Regions from separate parts of the Cupriavidus sp. PET2-C1 genome, predicted to be linked through region 2. Evidence: predicted binding sites of a transcription regulator. Region 2 holds the regulator's gene; the other holds the start of a gene.
The links. Region 2 encodes sigma-54, which starts transcription at its own class of promoters, with help from an activator protein. Its sites were predicted from a motif close to TGGCANGNAANCTGCTTT; they were not measured.
Positions count from the first base shown of each region.

Region 1: the regulator sigma-54 is predicted to act here: its motif matches at 4,986-5,003, upstream of ACX12D_RS10195 (PQQ-dependent methanol/ethanol family dehydrogenase).

Region 1 is NZ_CM137259.1:2,248,463-2,255,952, forward strand. Features, by position in the region: gene pqqE (pyrroloquinoline quinone biosynthesis protein PqqE) at 1-1,030, shown strand, start outside; one part of gene ACX12D_RS10185 (IS3 family transposase) at 1,166-1,433, shown strand; one part of gene ACX12D_RS10185 (IS3 family transposase) at 1,433-2,325, shown strand; gene ACX12D_RS10190 (c-type cytochrome) at 2,736-3,029, opposite strand; gene ACX12D_RS10195 (PQQ-dependent methanol/ethanol family dehydrogenase) at 3,182-4,924, opposite strand; gene ACX12D_RS10200 (quinoprotein relay system zinc metallohydrolase 1) at 5,139-6,071, opposite strand; gene ACX12D_RS10205 (quinoprotein dehydrogenase-associated SoxYZ-like carrier) at 6,068-6,832, opposite strand; gene ACX12D_RS10210 (ABC transporter permease) at 6,829-7,490, opposite strand, start outside.
Region 2 is NZ_CM137259.1:491,991-499,480, forward strand. Features, by position in the region: gene hprK (HPr(Ser) kinase/phosphatase) at 1-210, opposite strand, end outside; gene ptsN (PTS IIA-like nitrogen regulatory protein PtsN) at 246-701, opposite strand; gene hpf (ribosome hibernation-promoting factor, HPF/YfiA family) at 1,084-1,434, opposite strand; gene ACX12D_RS02275 (RNA polymerase factor sigma-54) at 1,484-2,959, opposite strand; gene lptB (LPS export ABC transporter ATP-binding protein) at 3,095-3,880, opposite strand; gene lptA (lipopolysaccharide transport periplasmic protein LptA) at 3,905-4,549, opposite strand; gene lptC (LPS export ABC transporter periplasmic protein LptC) at 4,604-5,230, opposite strand; gene ACX12D_RS02295 (KpsF/GutQ family sugar-phosphate isomerase) at 5,246-6,229, opposite strand; gene ACX12D_RS02300 (monovalent cation:proton antiporter-2 (CPA2) family protein) at 6,381-7,490, shown strand, end outside.

The DNA.
Region 1 (7,490 bases), 1.8 Mb from region 2:
GTGGTGCGACGTTTTCACCCAGGCGCGCGCGCTGGGCGCCGTGCAACTGGGCCTGTCGGGTGGCGAACCCCTGCTGCGCAAAGACCTGGAAACACTGGTCGAACATGCCCACGGGCTGGGGTTCTACACCAACCTCATCACCTCCGGCATCGGCCTCACGGATGCGCGGCTGGCCGCCTTGCGCGTCGCCGGGCTCGACCATATCCAGCTATCGTTCCAGGACTCCACGCGCGAACTCAACGATTTTCTCTCCAGTACCCGCACTTTCAATCTGAAGCAACGCGTGGCGCGCCTGATCAAGGCGCACGGTTATCCGATGGTGATGAACTGCGTGCTGCACCGGCATAACCTGCCCCATGTCGGCGCCATCATCGAGATGGCGCTGGAGATGGGCGCCGAGTACCTGGAACTGGCCAACACCCAATACTACGGATGGGCCTGGGAAAACCGGCAGGCGCTGATGCCCACGCATGAGCAGCTGCGCGAGGCCGAAGCGGTCGTGAACGCATACCGCGCACGCATCGGCAACCGGTGCAAGATTTTGTTCGTGGTGCCCGATTACTTCGAGCAACGGCCCAAGAAATGCATGAACGGCTGGGGCACCACCTTCCTCGGCGTGGCGCCCGACGGCGTCGCGCTGCCCTGCCACGCGGCCCGCATGCTGCCCGGGCTCGACCTGCCGAATGTCACCACGCAATCGCTGCGCGAAATATGGCGCGACAGCGACGCCTTCCAGCGTTTTCGCGGCACGCACTGGCTGCCGGAGCCTTGCCGATCCTGCGATTCGCAGGCGGAAGACCATGGCGGGTGCCGCTGCCAGGCGTTCCTGCTGACCGGCGATGCCGCCGCCACGGATCCGGTTTGCGATCGGTCGGGAGAACATGGGAAGGTCATGGAGATCGTGCTACAGGGCAGGCTGGCCGAGGTGCAGGCGCGCGGGCGGGAGCACGGGATGGTCTTCCGCAGCGACGGGAATTCGCTCAGGCTAAGCAGCGAAGCGGACTGCGCTGGTGGCGAGAAACGGAAGTAAAGAGAAGGTTCGTCCGACATGCGTGTGGGTCGATTTATCGCTGAGCTAAATCCAGCGCCGCCGTAGCTCCCTGTAGTGGTCTAATTTCCTCAGACAGGTCGATAGGTGGAAAATCACGATCGACGAGGAAAGCAGATGACAAAGCAACGCCGTAATTTTGATGCCAGCTTCAAGCTGGAAGTGGTCCGAATGGTCCGGGAGCAGGCCCTTTCGGTTACCGAGGTATGCCACACGATGGGGATTGGCGAGACGGCGCTCAGGCGCTGGCTCGCCCAGTATGACCTGGAGCTGGCTGGCGGCCAGGGCACTGGCAAGCCGCTCACGCCCGAGCAGCTGCGGATCCGGCAGTTGGAAGAGGAGAATCGCCGCCTGAAGGAGGACAACCTGATCCTAAAAAAGGCATCGGCCTTCTTCGCCCGGGAACTGAAGTGATTTATCGCGTCGTGACCGCGTTGCAGAAGGAGGCCATTTCGATCAGCCGTGCCTGTCGGGTGTTGAGCGTGAGCCGTGCAGGCTATTACGCACACCGGCAGAGGGGGCCAGGCGACATGGCGCGTGCCAGGCAAGAAGTCCATGTGCGAGCGGCCTTCGAGGGCAGTGGGCGCAGCTACGGCAGCCGTCGAGTGGCGCAGGCGGTGAGCGCACAGGGCGTGAAGATCGGTCGCTACAGGGCGCGCGCGCTGATGCGCAAGGCGGGCCTGCGCCCGGTCTGGCAGCGCAAGTTCGTAGCCACCACGAACAGCCGGCATGACCGCCCGGTAGCGCCCAACGTGCTGAATCGGCAGTTCAGGCCGGCGCAGCCCAATCAGGCATGGGTGTCGGACATGACGTATATCCGCACGGTCGAAGGCTGGCTGTATCTGGCGGTCGTGCTGGACTTGTATTCGCGCAAGGTGGTGGGGTGGGCGATGGCGCCGACGATGCCGGCCTCGCTGATCGTCAATGCGCTGCAGATGGCGATCCAGCAGCGCAATCCGGCGCCTGGGCTGATCGTGCATTCGGATCGGGGCAGCCAGTATGCCAGCGAGGAGTATCGGGGCTTGCTGGCGCGCCACGGACTGGTTTGCAGCATGAGCCGCTTGGGCGACTGCTGGGACAACGCTGTCATGGAGCGCTTCTTCCTGAATCTGAAGATGGAGCGCGTATGGCAGAAGCGCTACGTCGACCGGGCCGAGGCCCGGCGCGACATCACGCAGTACATCGTTGGCTTCTACAACCCGGTGCGATTGCACTCGACGCTGGGTTATGAGTCGCCGCAGAAATACGAGGACAAGCTAAAGCACCAGACAACCTAAACACCTGTCTGAAAAAACTTGACCACCACACCCCTCTCCCGCATGGCGGGAGAGGGGTTGGGGGAGAGGGCGGGCCTGCGCAGGAGCGAGGCGCATCACCTTGAGCGAGCGCCCGCCCTCTCCCCCGGCCCCTCTCCCATTTCATGGGAGAGGGGAGAAAAACAGCGTTTTGCTTCCCGCCACTCGCACTCGCACTCGCACTCGCACTCGCATGCAGTAGCCACACGAAATTCCGAAGCACCAAAAAAATAGGAAACAAAAAATCAAAGACGTTTCACACCGTGCCTGGGCAGCCATGCGGGCCGATGTGAAACGCCTTTTGCGAATCCTTCCTGCGTATCCGGTTTTTTATCCGACCGTCAGGTCCGACACCGGTCTCTTCCAATGCTCATCTAGTGCTCATCTAGTGCTCACCCGATACTCAGGACCCAATCCGCCAGCTTCCTGGCATCCGCCTCGCTGAGATTGTCGTGTGGCGGCATGGGTATCCGTCCCCAAACGCCTTTTCCGCCCTCGCGGATCTTTTTCGCGAGCCGCTCGGGTGCTTCCCCGTCGCCCTTGTACTTGCCCGCCACCTCGGCAAAGCCTGGCCCGACTACCTTGGTCTTCATGCCGTGACAAGAAAAGCAGCCGCTCTTGTCAGCCAGCGCCTGCATGTCGGGCGCCGCTTCGACCCGGGCGGCACACAGCACCAGCGCCACCATCGCGACCGTGGCCGTCAACGGCAGGTATCCTTTCGCCTTCTGCATATCTACATCCCAATGCTCTGATCATCGACCCGCCCTTGCGCGTGCCGGCGCCGGTGTGCGATGCCGGCACGCGCAGGACAGTTGCGCTACATGGTGTCCGGCAACGTTCAGCTCTTGTGCAGCTTGAACACCCACACCGATCCGCCCTGCTCCAGGAAATTCACGCGCTTGGCGACTTCCCCGCCCCACAGCGGCACGGCGCCGCCCCAGCCCGACACCACCGCCACATACTGCTCGCCGCCCTCCTCCCAGGTAACCGGCGGCGCCACCACGCCGCTGCCCGTCTGGAACTTCCACAGTTCCTTGCCGGTCTTGGCGTCCGCGGCCTTCAGGTAGCCCTCCGGCGTGCCCCAGAACACCAGCCCGCCGGCAGTGGTCATCACCCCGCCCCACAGCGGCGCGTAGTTCTTGACTTCCCACTCGATCTTGCCGGTCTTGGGGTTGATCGCGCGCAGCGAGCCGATGTAGTCCTCGTTGAGCGGATGGATGGTGAAGCCGGCGCCGAGGAAGGCGGCGCCCTTCTTGTAGCCCACGGGTTCGTTCCAGATATCCATGCCCCATTCATTGGCCGGCACATAGAACAGGCCGGTCTGCGGGCTGTAGGCCATCGGCTGCTGGTTCTTGCCGCCGAGGAAGCCCGGCGCGGCGAACACGGACTGGCCCTTCTTCGGATCGCTGCCCGCCGCCGGGTCGCCCGGCCGGCTTTCCGCGATCATGTTGGGGCGTCCGGTCTTGAGGTCGATGCTGCTGGCCCAGGTGATCTTCTTGACGAAGGGGAAGGCGTTCACCAGCTTGCCGCTGGTGGCGTCGTTGACGTAGAAGAAGCCATTGCGGTCGGCCTTGCCGCCCAGGCGCTTGCCGTCCTGGTCGAAGGTCACGAACTCATTGACGCCGTCAAAGTCCCAGCCATCGTTCGGGGTGTTCTGGTAGTGCCAGACAATCTTGCCGGTGGCGGGGTCGAGCGCAACGGTCGAGGCCGAATACAGGTTGTCGCCCTTGCGCATGTGGCTGTTCCACGGCCCCGGGTTGCCGGTGCCGAAGTAGGCAAGGCCGGTCTGCGGATCGTAGGTGCCGCCGAGCCAGGTGGCCGCGCCGCCCGTCTTCCAGGTCTCGCCGGGCCAGCTGGCGTTCTGGGTGCCGGTCACGCCGTTCTCGGTCTTGTTGCCGTCCTTGTCATACTTGTAGCCCATATGGCCTTCCACCACGGGCCTGGACCACACCATCTGCCCGGTCTTGGCGTCGCGTGCCTCGACCCGGCCCACCACGCCGAACTCGCCGCCTGAGACGCCGGTCAGCACCATGCCTTTGACGATCAGGGGGGCCGCCGTGTAGGAGTATCCGGCAGCATAGTCTTCGATCTTCTCCTTCCACACCACCTTGCCGGTCTTCTGGTCCAGCGCCACCAGTTGCGCGTCGAGCGTGCCGAAGATCACCAGGTTGTCGTACAGGGCCGCGCCACGGTTGACCACGTCGCAGCAGGGCATGATGCCTTCGGGCAGGCGGTGCTCATATTTCCACAGCTTGGCGCCTGTCTTCAGGTCGAGCGCGTAGATGCGCGAATAGGAGGCGGTCACGAACATCTTGCCGTCGTGGATCAAGGGCTGCGCTTCCTGCCCGCGCTGCTTCTCGCCGCCAAACGAGAACGACCAGGCCGGCACCAGCTGGCTGATGTTCTTGGTGTTGATGCGGTTCAGCGTGGAAAAGCGCTGGCCTTGCGGGCCCATCCCCCACGACAGCACGTCGCCCGGCGACTTCGCGTCGTTCTCGATCATGGCATCGGTCACCGCGGCCTGCGCCACCAGGCTCGCGGTAGTTGCCGCGAGCACCATCATCACGCGTAACGTCCTCATTGTCTGCTCCTCTCTCTTGTTGTCGATCTTCGCCGGTGTGCCACACACACCAGACAGACTCTTGGCAATTCCCATGCCAATGGAAAACACCCGCATTCGGCCCCACAGCGGCCCAATAACGGCCCCATCGCGGCCTGCCGATGCCTTGATGGCGTACCAGCGCGGAACACTCCGTTGCCGTTGTTGCGGAATTGAACAGCACACCTGCCCTGACTCAGCGTCTCAACGCGGCGTCCTCATACGCCGGGTAGAGGTGCGTCACATTGCGCAGGTACTCCGCCGGCATGGCGCCCCAGCGTGCGTATGCGTCCGGCACCGGCATGGCGATCACCTCGGCCAGGTCGCGCCCCTGGGATGCCGCCTGGGTCATGCGGGCATCCAGCCACTGCAGGTAGCCGCGTGTCTGCGCAATGGCGTCCGCGCTGCCGAGCGCCGGTCCGTGGCTGGGGATCAGCAGCCGCGCGCCGCTGTCGCGCAGCAGCGCCTCCAAATGGTCCAGGCTGGCCAGCCAGCGCTTGAGATCCGCGTGCGGTGTGGTCGGCACGCGCTCGCGGAACGCCACGCCGCCCGCGAACACAATGCCGGCGCTGCGGTCCACGACCACGAGGTCGTCGGCGGTGTGGCCGTCCATCCGGATCAGATCGAAGGTGTGCCTGCCGATCGTGCGCCGGCCTGGGGCCAGCACGTGGCGCGGCGGCGCCGGTTCGGTGTCGCGCATCCAGTTGCCGCACAGGCGATAGAGGTTGTCGGCATAAGCGGGCCCTTCGCGCCGGGCGCCGTCGATGGTGCCGGCCAGTGCGCTGCCGCCCACGTCGGCATAGGCCTGGTTGCCGAAAAAGTAGTCCGGATGCAGGTTGAGATTGAGCACCAGCCGTACCGGCGCCGCCGTGACCGAAGCAATGGCACGGCGCTGCTGCTCGCCATACTGGCGCGACGGCCCGGTATTGATCACCACCACGCCATCACCCGTGTCGATAAAGGCGGTGTTGATGATGTTGCAGCCGTTGTCCGGGGCGAAATCCGCGTTCGCCCCTTCCAGCAGCCACACGTCGGCGGCGACCTGGCGCGGCGCCAGGTGGTAGTCCCCTTCCTGCGCCAGCGCCGCCTGCGCGGCCAGCCATAGCAGGATCCCGAGCACGCGCTTCATGGCGTCACCTGCGCCGCGAACCGGTTGCCGTTGTTATCGCGTCCGCTCACCGTCATGCCGCGCTCGATGGCCCCGCGCAGGTCGAAGGAGAAGATCGGGTTTTCAGCGACCGGCTCGTATAGCGTCAGCCGCAGCATCGCCTCCCGGTTGGCGTCGAGCAGGTTCAGCGACTCCACATGGAAGGCGGGGATACCGGCCACCAGCCCGGTGTCCATCGGGTGCATCACGCGCAGCCGCACCCGGCCACCGGCGCCGCCGAGGCCGGGAAACACGCGCGATTCGACCCGGTTCAGCGTGGTGCTCCATGAGCCATCGCGGCGGGTCGCGCCCGGCACCGTGCAGCCGCCGCCGCTGGCATCCACCATCACCCCGCCCACATGCCACACGCCGTCCGGCGTGCGGGCCGCCACGCGCACCGGCGAGGCCTGCTCCAGCTTGAAGCGGAACGACAGCGAGGGGCGCACCTTGCGCGGCTCGAACTCCAGCACCTTGCGGACCGGGTTGCGGTCCACCGCCACCACGATGCGATCCACCTCGCCGAGCGCCGATGCATCGAAGGCGATCGGCACCCGCATCGGATCTTCGGCAAAGGCCGGCCCGGTGACCTTGACGCGGCTGTCGAACACGAACGGCGCCTGCTGCAGCGCTTCCTTGTGCACCAGCGGCCATTGCGGCGACTGCAACGGATCGCGGCTCTCCAATGCCCACGCGCCCGCCGCGGCGAACGCCAGGCAAGCTGCCAGCGCAGCGGCATGCCTCATGCCGGCCCCCCAGCCTGGCGCACGCGGCGCACCATCCCGCGCTGCGGGTCGTAGCCGAGCAGCGCCAAGGCGAAAAAGACAGCCGTGCAACTGGCCACCACCGCGAGACTGACTGGCGCGGCCTGCCCGTACAAGGCGAAGCGGATCGCTTCCACGGCATGGGTGAAGGGATTGAAGCGCGCGAGCTGGTAGACCACGGTGGCGCCGGACTCCTCCAGCTTCCAGAGCGGATACAGCGCCGAGCTGATGAAGAACATCGGGAAGATCACGAAATTCATGGTGCCGGCGAAGTTCTCCAGTTGCCGCACATGCACCGACAGCAGCAAACCCAACGCCCCCAGCATCAGCGCGGCCAGCACCATCACGGCCAGCGCGCCGGGCAGGCATGCCGGCGCGAACGTCACATCGAAGGCCATGGCGACAAGCAGGAAGGCGACCATCTGCAGCAACGAAAGCAACGTGCCGGCGGCCAGCTTGCAGGCGAGCAGCCAGGCCCTGGGCAGCGGCGCGGTCAGCAGCAAGCGCATCACACCCATCTCGCGGTCGTACACCATCGCCAGCGAGGACTGCATGCCGTTGAACAGCGCGATCATGCCGAGCAGGCCGGGCGTGACAAAGACCTTGTATTCGACATAGGTGTCATAGGGCGGCACGATGG
Region 2 (7,490 bases):
ATACGTGATTTCGGGCTTGCCCAGCACCTGGATCCGGTTCGGGTGGATCAGGTTCAAGTGGCCGACGAGATCGGCCGCGGACGTGGCTTCACGCGCAAACTCGACATCGAAGGCGCGGTCCGCACCCTCCAGTCCTGCTACCCAGGAGAGTTTGATATCGGCTGCGTTGTCGTCGAAGATCGACTGCGAGGTGACGCCAGTGAGTTCCATTCGGGTGCTTTCAGGGGCGGGCTTTCAGTGCCGGATCAAGGGTGCCATTGCGTCAGCAACTGGTGCACGTCGTCGGGGGTGGGCAGGGTAGCCAGTCCTTCGCGCATCTCGCGGTCGGACAGCAACTGGGCGATCTCGGAGAGAATTTCCAGATGCTGCTGGGTGGCCTGTTCGGGCACCAGCAGGAAGATCAGCAGCGCGACCGGCTTGCCGTCGGGCGACTCGAAGGGGATCGGCTCGGCCAGGCGCATGAAGGCGGCCAGCGGCTGCTTCAGTCCCTTGATGCGGCCGTGGGGGATTGCAACCCCCGCGCCTAGGCCGGTGGACCCCAGCGACTCGCGGGCGAACAGGTTGTCGGTCACGGTCGCGCGCGCTACGCCATGGTTGTTCTCGAAGAGGAGCCCGGCCTGTTCGAACACGCGCTTCTTGCTGGTGACGCTGACGTCGAGGTTGATGTTGCCGGGTGGCAGCAATTTAGCCAAACGATTCATGTGGAATGCGCAGGGTTTTCTAGTAAGCAGGCCCGGGGCCAGGAGGCGTCCCGCCGGGCGGAAAGTGGATAAAAACCAAGGCCCGAGGTTTCCACCGGTTGTCCCCCATGCCGGTGTCGGGCGTCTGGCCATTATAGAGCAGGCCCGCTTCCGCTTTGTGCATTGCAATAGCCGATGCGCTCAAGCGGTGCTGCATGCACCGGAATGGCTAGGCCAGTCAACTATGTATTGCACAGCATACACCGGTACATATGCGTTGCGGAATCCCCTGTGTGCCCCGATTGGGTAGGCCGCAATGAAAAAGCCGCGCTCTGGGCGCGGCTTGATTCCATTTTTCAAGGGACTGACACCGACGGCCCGGTATGTGGGCCGCCAGGCACGGTCATTGCTGCATCTGCGATGCGGCCATCTGATACTTGACCGCTTCACGGTCGTGGCTCTGCACGCGATCCTTGTGGCGAATCACCTGCCGGTCGAGCTTGTCGACCAGTGCGTCGATAGCGGCATACAGGTCTTCATGATGCGCTTCGACAAAGATGTCCTTGCCCTTGAGATGTAGATTGATTTCCGCGTACTGCCGCCGGTCCTTTTCTTTTGTATTGTCGACAGAGAGCAGCACACTTACGCCAATGACTTGATCGAAATGCCTGACGATACGCTCCAGTTTCGTTTCCACGTACTCACGCAGAGGGGGCGTGATGTCCAAGTGGTGTCCACTGATCTTGAAGTTCATAGCGTTTCTCCTTCTGAAAGAGCTGCATCAGGCAGGCGATGCAGCTCGGCTACAAAGTCTTACGGAGATTGACCGCGGGAATCTTGAGCGCTTCGCGGTATTTGGCAACGGTACGCCGTGCCACCACAAAGCCTTGCTCGCCGAGCAATTCGGCAATCCGGCTGTCGGACAAGGGGTTCCTAGCGTCTTCGGCTCCTATCAATTGCTTGATCAACGCACGGATTGCCGTTGATGAGGCCGCGCCGCCGGTTTCTGTGGATACGTGAGAGCCGAAAAAATACTTCAGCTCGAAAGTCCCCATCGGCGTTGCCATGTATTTATTGGTAGTCACCCGAGAGATGGTGGACTCGTGTAAACCCAGTGTATCGGCAATCTCCCGCAAAACCAAGGGGCGCATCGCAATTTCACCGTGGGTGAAGAAGTTCTTTTGACGTTCGACAATGGCTTGTGCGACGCGCAATATCGTGTCGAACCTTTGCTGGATATTCTTGATCAACCAGCGTGCTTCCTGCAGCTTTTGCTGCAATCCGGCCGCGCCCGCGTCGCCTTTTGCACCGCGCAAAATCTGCGCGTACATGTCGTTGATGCGTAGCCGCGGCATCACATCCGGGTTGAGATGGGCGATCCATCCGCCGCTCAACTTTCGAACAAAAACATCGGGCACCACGAAATCCGCTTCCGGCCGGCTGTAGGCATGGCCGGGATAGGGCGCGAGCGAGCGGATCAGTTCATGGGCGGCCTTGAGTTCCGGTTCGTCCACTTGCAGCGCCTTTTTAAGGCGCGTGTAATCGCGCACCGCCAGCAGCTCGAGGTGGTTGGTGACGATGCTCAGCGCCAGTTCGCGCTGCGGATGCTTGAGCCTGCGCAATTGCAGCGCCAGGCACTCGGCGGCGTTGCGTGCCCCGACGCCCGGCGGATCGAAGCTCTGCAGCAGCGTGAGCACAGCCTGGATCTCGTCGACCTCGAACTCGAGCTCCTCCGGCAGCTCGCTGCAGATTTCCTCGAGCGTGGTGCTCAGGTAGCCGTCATCGTCCAGGGATTCGACCAGGAAGATAGCCAGCCCCTTGTCGCGCAGGGAAATCTTGAGCGGCGCCAGCTGTTCCATGAGGTGTTCACGCAGCGTGGGCTCGGCGTCGCGCAGCTGCATCGGGGTCTTTTCGTCGTCTTCGCCTTGCGGGCGGCGGGCGAAGTCGTCCAGGCTCCAATCGCTGCCGTAGTCCTCGTTGCTGTCGGAGTAGCTGTCGTCGGCTTCGGGGGCGCCATCCGGGCGGTTCTCGCTGGTGCCCTGGCCATCGGCGGGCGCCGGCGCGGGCGCGCTCTGCAGGTTCACCGAGCCGTCCGAAGACACGCGCAACGGGCTGTCCAGCCAGTCGTTCTCACGCTCGAGCAAGGGGTTCTCGGTCAGCGCCTGTTCCACTTCCTGCTGCAGTTCAAGCGTGGACAGTTGCAGCAGCCGGATCGACTGCTGGAGTTGCGGCGTAAGCGCGAGATGCTGCGAGAGGCGGAGCTGTAGCGACGGTTTCATGCGACCTATTTTATGCTCAACTTCCGTACTGATGGAACGGAAATTGCTATCGCTGATGTCGCTATGATCGTTTGAAGGATAAAAGGCGACACCGAAGCCGCCCGGGGGCCGATGCGCGGCAGGCGCCGCGCGCCCTTACATGCGGAAGTTCTCGCCCAGGTAGACCTTGCGCACCGACTCGTTGGCGATGATGTCCTCAGGCTGCCCGGACGCCAGCACCGCGCCTTCGCTGATGATGTAGGCGTGGTCGCAGATGCCCAGCGTCTCGCGCACGTTGTGGTCGGTGATCAGCACGCCGATATTGCGTGCCTTGAGGAAGCTGACGATGCGCTGGATTTCGCCCACCGCGATCGGGTCGACACCGGCGAAGGGCTCGTCGAGCAGGATGAAGCGCGGCGCGGAGGCCAGCGCGCGGGCGATTTCCACGCGGCGGCGCTCGCCGCCGGACAGCGACAGCGCCGGGTTGTCGCGCAGGTGGGCAATCTGCAGGTCATCCAGCAGGGTGTCCAGCCGGCGCTCGATCTCGGCCTTGCCCAGGGGTTTGCCATCGTTGAGCTGCAGCTCCAGCACCGCGCGGATGTTCTCCTGCACATTGAGCTTGCGGAACACCGAGGCTTCCTGCGGCAGGTAGGACAGGCCCATGCGCGCTCGCTCATGGATGGCCAGGCCGCTGATGTGCTTGTCGTCGAGCACGATATCGCCCTCGTCCAGCGCCACCAGCCCCACGATCATGTAGAACGACGTGGTTTTGCCCGCGCCGTTGGGGCCCAGCAAGCCGACCACCTCGCCGCTCTTCACGTCGAGCGACACGTCCTTGACCACGGTGCGCGAGCCGTAGCGCTTCTTCAGGTGGCGCACGACCAGCGTGCTGCTGTCCTTCAGGGTGGCGGGCTGGGACGGTGCGGTTTGGGTAGCGGTCATGAAGGTGAAGTCAGAATCCGTGGGTCAGGGGTTGACGGGAGCCGTGGCCGGCTTGAGCGGCAGCGGGTTGGCTGCGGCACCGCTGGCGGGTTGCTCCTGGCGCGGCGACAGCACGGCGCGCACGCGGCCCGACGGGCTGCCCGCGGTCGCGTTCTCGGCGCCGCCGCTGGCCGTGTAGAACTCGTTGCGGCTGTCATAGGTGATCACCGCGCCGCGGATCTCGTCGACCAGCTTGGCGCCGGCCAGGCGAGCCATGCGGGCGCGCCCGATCAGCTTGGACAACTCCTGCTTGCCGTCATATTCGATGCGGTCGCCCCAGCCGTCGATGTACTCGTCGACGTTGTCGCGCTTCTGGCGGATATAGGCTTGCTTGCCGCCCTTTGAGGTCGCGACCGCGTACTGGTAGCCCTCGGGATCGGTGCGGACTTCGGCCGCGTCGGATTTGAGCACCATGGTGCCTTTGGTCAGCACCACGTTGCCGGTCAGTACGTAGACCTGCTTGACGTCATCGTAGCTGGCATTGTCGGCCTCCAGGACCAGCGGCTTTTCGCGGTCGGCCTTTTCGGCGCTGGCGGGCGCGGCCAGCGTGAGGCCAAGGACGGCGGCCAGCGTCAGCAAAGCGGCCGTGCTGCGGCGCAGACAGGACGAAGTCGTCGGGAATGGGTTCATGTTGGCGTGATGGCGGTTGACGCGGGCGGCTGGTGCCCGCGGGCGGCTTCAGGGCTACTTCGCGGGACTTGCCGGCGGCGGCCCCGTGATGATGGTGCCGCGTACGTTACCCAGCAATTGTACTTCGCGAGTGACATTGTTGAAGACCAGTCCGTTGGCGGTCATCACCGACGGGCCGCGGGTCAGCTTGACAGCCTTGTCGGTCTTGACGATGTCATCGTTCACCAGCACCTGGAAATACTCCGAGGCGGCCGTCATCTGTGGGTCCTTGGCAGGCTCGGGGCCCTGGGCACGCACGATGAAGGCATTGCCGAACAGGTCGATGACCGAGCCTTCCGCGTTCATCGTGCCGCGATCGGAGTGGCCGGTGACGGGCGGACGGTCGATTTCGTAGGAGCGCATGGCCGGGCGCGTCACTTCGTAGGTCTGGTCGTCCTCGAAGTGGATCATCTTGTCGCCGGTGAAGCGCAGCTTGGTGTTGCCGTCCTCGGCAAGCTCGGTCGCGGAAAAACGGATCATGTAGTAATCCGGTTCATGCTTCTTGCCTACCGTCCCGGTGTCCGCTTCTTTCGGGGAGTTGACCTGCACCAGCCAGAAGGTGCTGCCCGCCACCAGTGCCATCAGCAGCAGGGGCAGGGCTCGCATGGCAAGCCGGCTCAGGGAGGACAGGATTTCCCGCATGGGCATGGGCTGGCCTCAGATGACCTTGGCGCGGGTCAGGTCGTGGATGTGGAGCGCGCCGACCAGGCGCCGCTCCGCGTCGACCACCAGCATCTGGTTGATGCGGTTCGCCTCCATCACCTGCACGGCTTCCACGGCCAGCTGGTCCGGCCCGACGGTATGCGGTGTGCGGTGCATGACCTCGCTGATGGGTACGGTCTTCCAGTCACGCGGGGTTTCGAGCAGGCGGCGCAGGTCGCCATCGGTGAAGACGCCGATCAGGCGGTCGTCCGGGTCCACCACCGCGGTCATTGCCATGCCTTTGCGGGTGATTTCCATCAGGGCCTGTGCCAGCGGCGTGCTCTCGCGCACCTTGGGCACCGCGTTGCCGCTGCGCATGACGTCGCGCACGTGGGTCAGCAGCTTGCGCCCGAGCGCGCCGCCCGGATGCGAGCGGGCAAAGTCTTCCTCGCCGAAGCCGCGGGCATCCAGCACCGCCACCGCGAGCGCGTCGCCCATCGCCAATGCGGCGGTGGTGCTGGCGGTCGGGGCCAGGTTGAGCGGGCAGGCTTCTTTTTCCACCCCGGCATTGAGGTGCGCGTCGGCCAGCTTGGCCAGCGTGGAGGCGGGGTTGCCGGTCACGGAGATGAGCTTGGCGCCGATGCGCTTGACGATCGGGACGATCGAAAGCAACTCGGCGGTCTCTCCGGAATTGGAAAAGGCGATCAGCACGTCGTCGCGCGTGACCATGCCCAGGTCGCCGTGGCTGGCTTCGGCCGGATGCACGAAAAACGCGGGCGTGCCGGTCGAGGCCAGCGTGGCCGCGACCTTGCGGCCGATGTGGCCCGACTTGCCGATGCCGGACACGACCACGCGCCCGCTGCAATTGAGCGTCAGTTGCACGGCCTGCGCAAATCCGTCGTCCAGGCGGCCTGCGAGGGCAGCGACGGCGTCGGCTTCGATCTGGAGGGTTTCGCGAGCGAGCCTAAGTGCTCGATCCGCATTGAAATTAGCTATCATGGCGACGAAGTATACCAACGAATGCGATGGCGCTTGGGCTGTTCCTGGGATCGGGCGGCCGGAGCGGCCATCGCGCTTGCCGTAATCCGCCGGCAGGGCCGCCCGCACCGGGCCGGCCCGGTGCCCGGCGCGGCGTACCCTGACCCTGTCGATGCACTCTCCGCTGGACCTTACCCTTGTCCTGCTGGCCGCCGCCGTGTTTGGCGTGGTCGCGTTTCGCATGTTGCAGTTGCCGCCGATGCTGGGGTACCTGGTCGTGGGCATCCTGATCGGGCCGCACGCGCTCGGCCTGGCCAGCGATACCGCGCAAACCAAATACCTGGCCGAGTTCGGCGTGGTCTTTTTGATGTTCTCGATCGGCCTGGAGTTCAGCCTGGGCAAGCTCAAGGCGATGAAGCGGCAGGTCTTCGGCCTGGGCGGCTCGCAGGTGGTGCTGTCGCTCCTGGCCGTGATTCCGGCGAGCTGGGCGTTCAACTGGCTGTTTCCGCTGTCCTGGCAGGCCTCGGTGGCGTTGGGCGGCGCGCTGGCCATGTCATCCACCGCCATCGTGTCCAAGATGCTGTCGGAGCGGCTGGAGCTGGAGAGCGAGCACGGGCGCAACATCATCAGCATCCTGCTGTTCCAGGACCTGGCCGTGGTGCCGCTGCTGATCGTGATCCCGGCGCTCTCGCGCGATCCGGGCGACCTGATGATGGCGCTGGGCCTGGCCACGGTGAAGATCGTGGTGGCCCTGAGCCTGATCTTTTTCGTCGGCCAGCGTCTCATGAGCCGCTGGTTCCACATCGTGGCGGCGCGCCGCTCGCAAGAACTGTTCATGCTCAACCTGCTGCTGGTCACGCTGGGCATGGCCGCGCTGACCGAGCGGCTCGGCCTGTCGATGGCGCTGGGCGCCTTCATGGCCGGCATGCTGATCTCCGAGACGCCCTATCGCCATCAGGTGGAGGAGGACATCAAGCCCTTCCGCGACGTGCTGCTGGGGCTGTTCTTCGTCACCATCGGCATGCTGCTCAATATCCATGTGGTGCTCGATCACTTGTGGCTGGTGCTGGCGCTGCTGGTGGTGCCCATTGTCTTCAAGCTGGTGCTGATCTCCGGGCTGGCCCGCTTGTTCGGTTCGCGCCAGGGGGTGGCGATCCGTACCGGCCTGGGCCTGGCGCAGGCCGGCGAGTTCGGCTTTGTGCTGCTTAACCAGATCGACGGCCTGAACCTGGTCGACCCGGTGCTGATCCAGGTCATCCTGGCCTCGATGCTGTTGTCGATG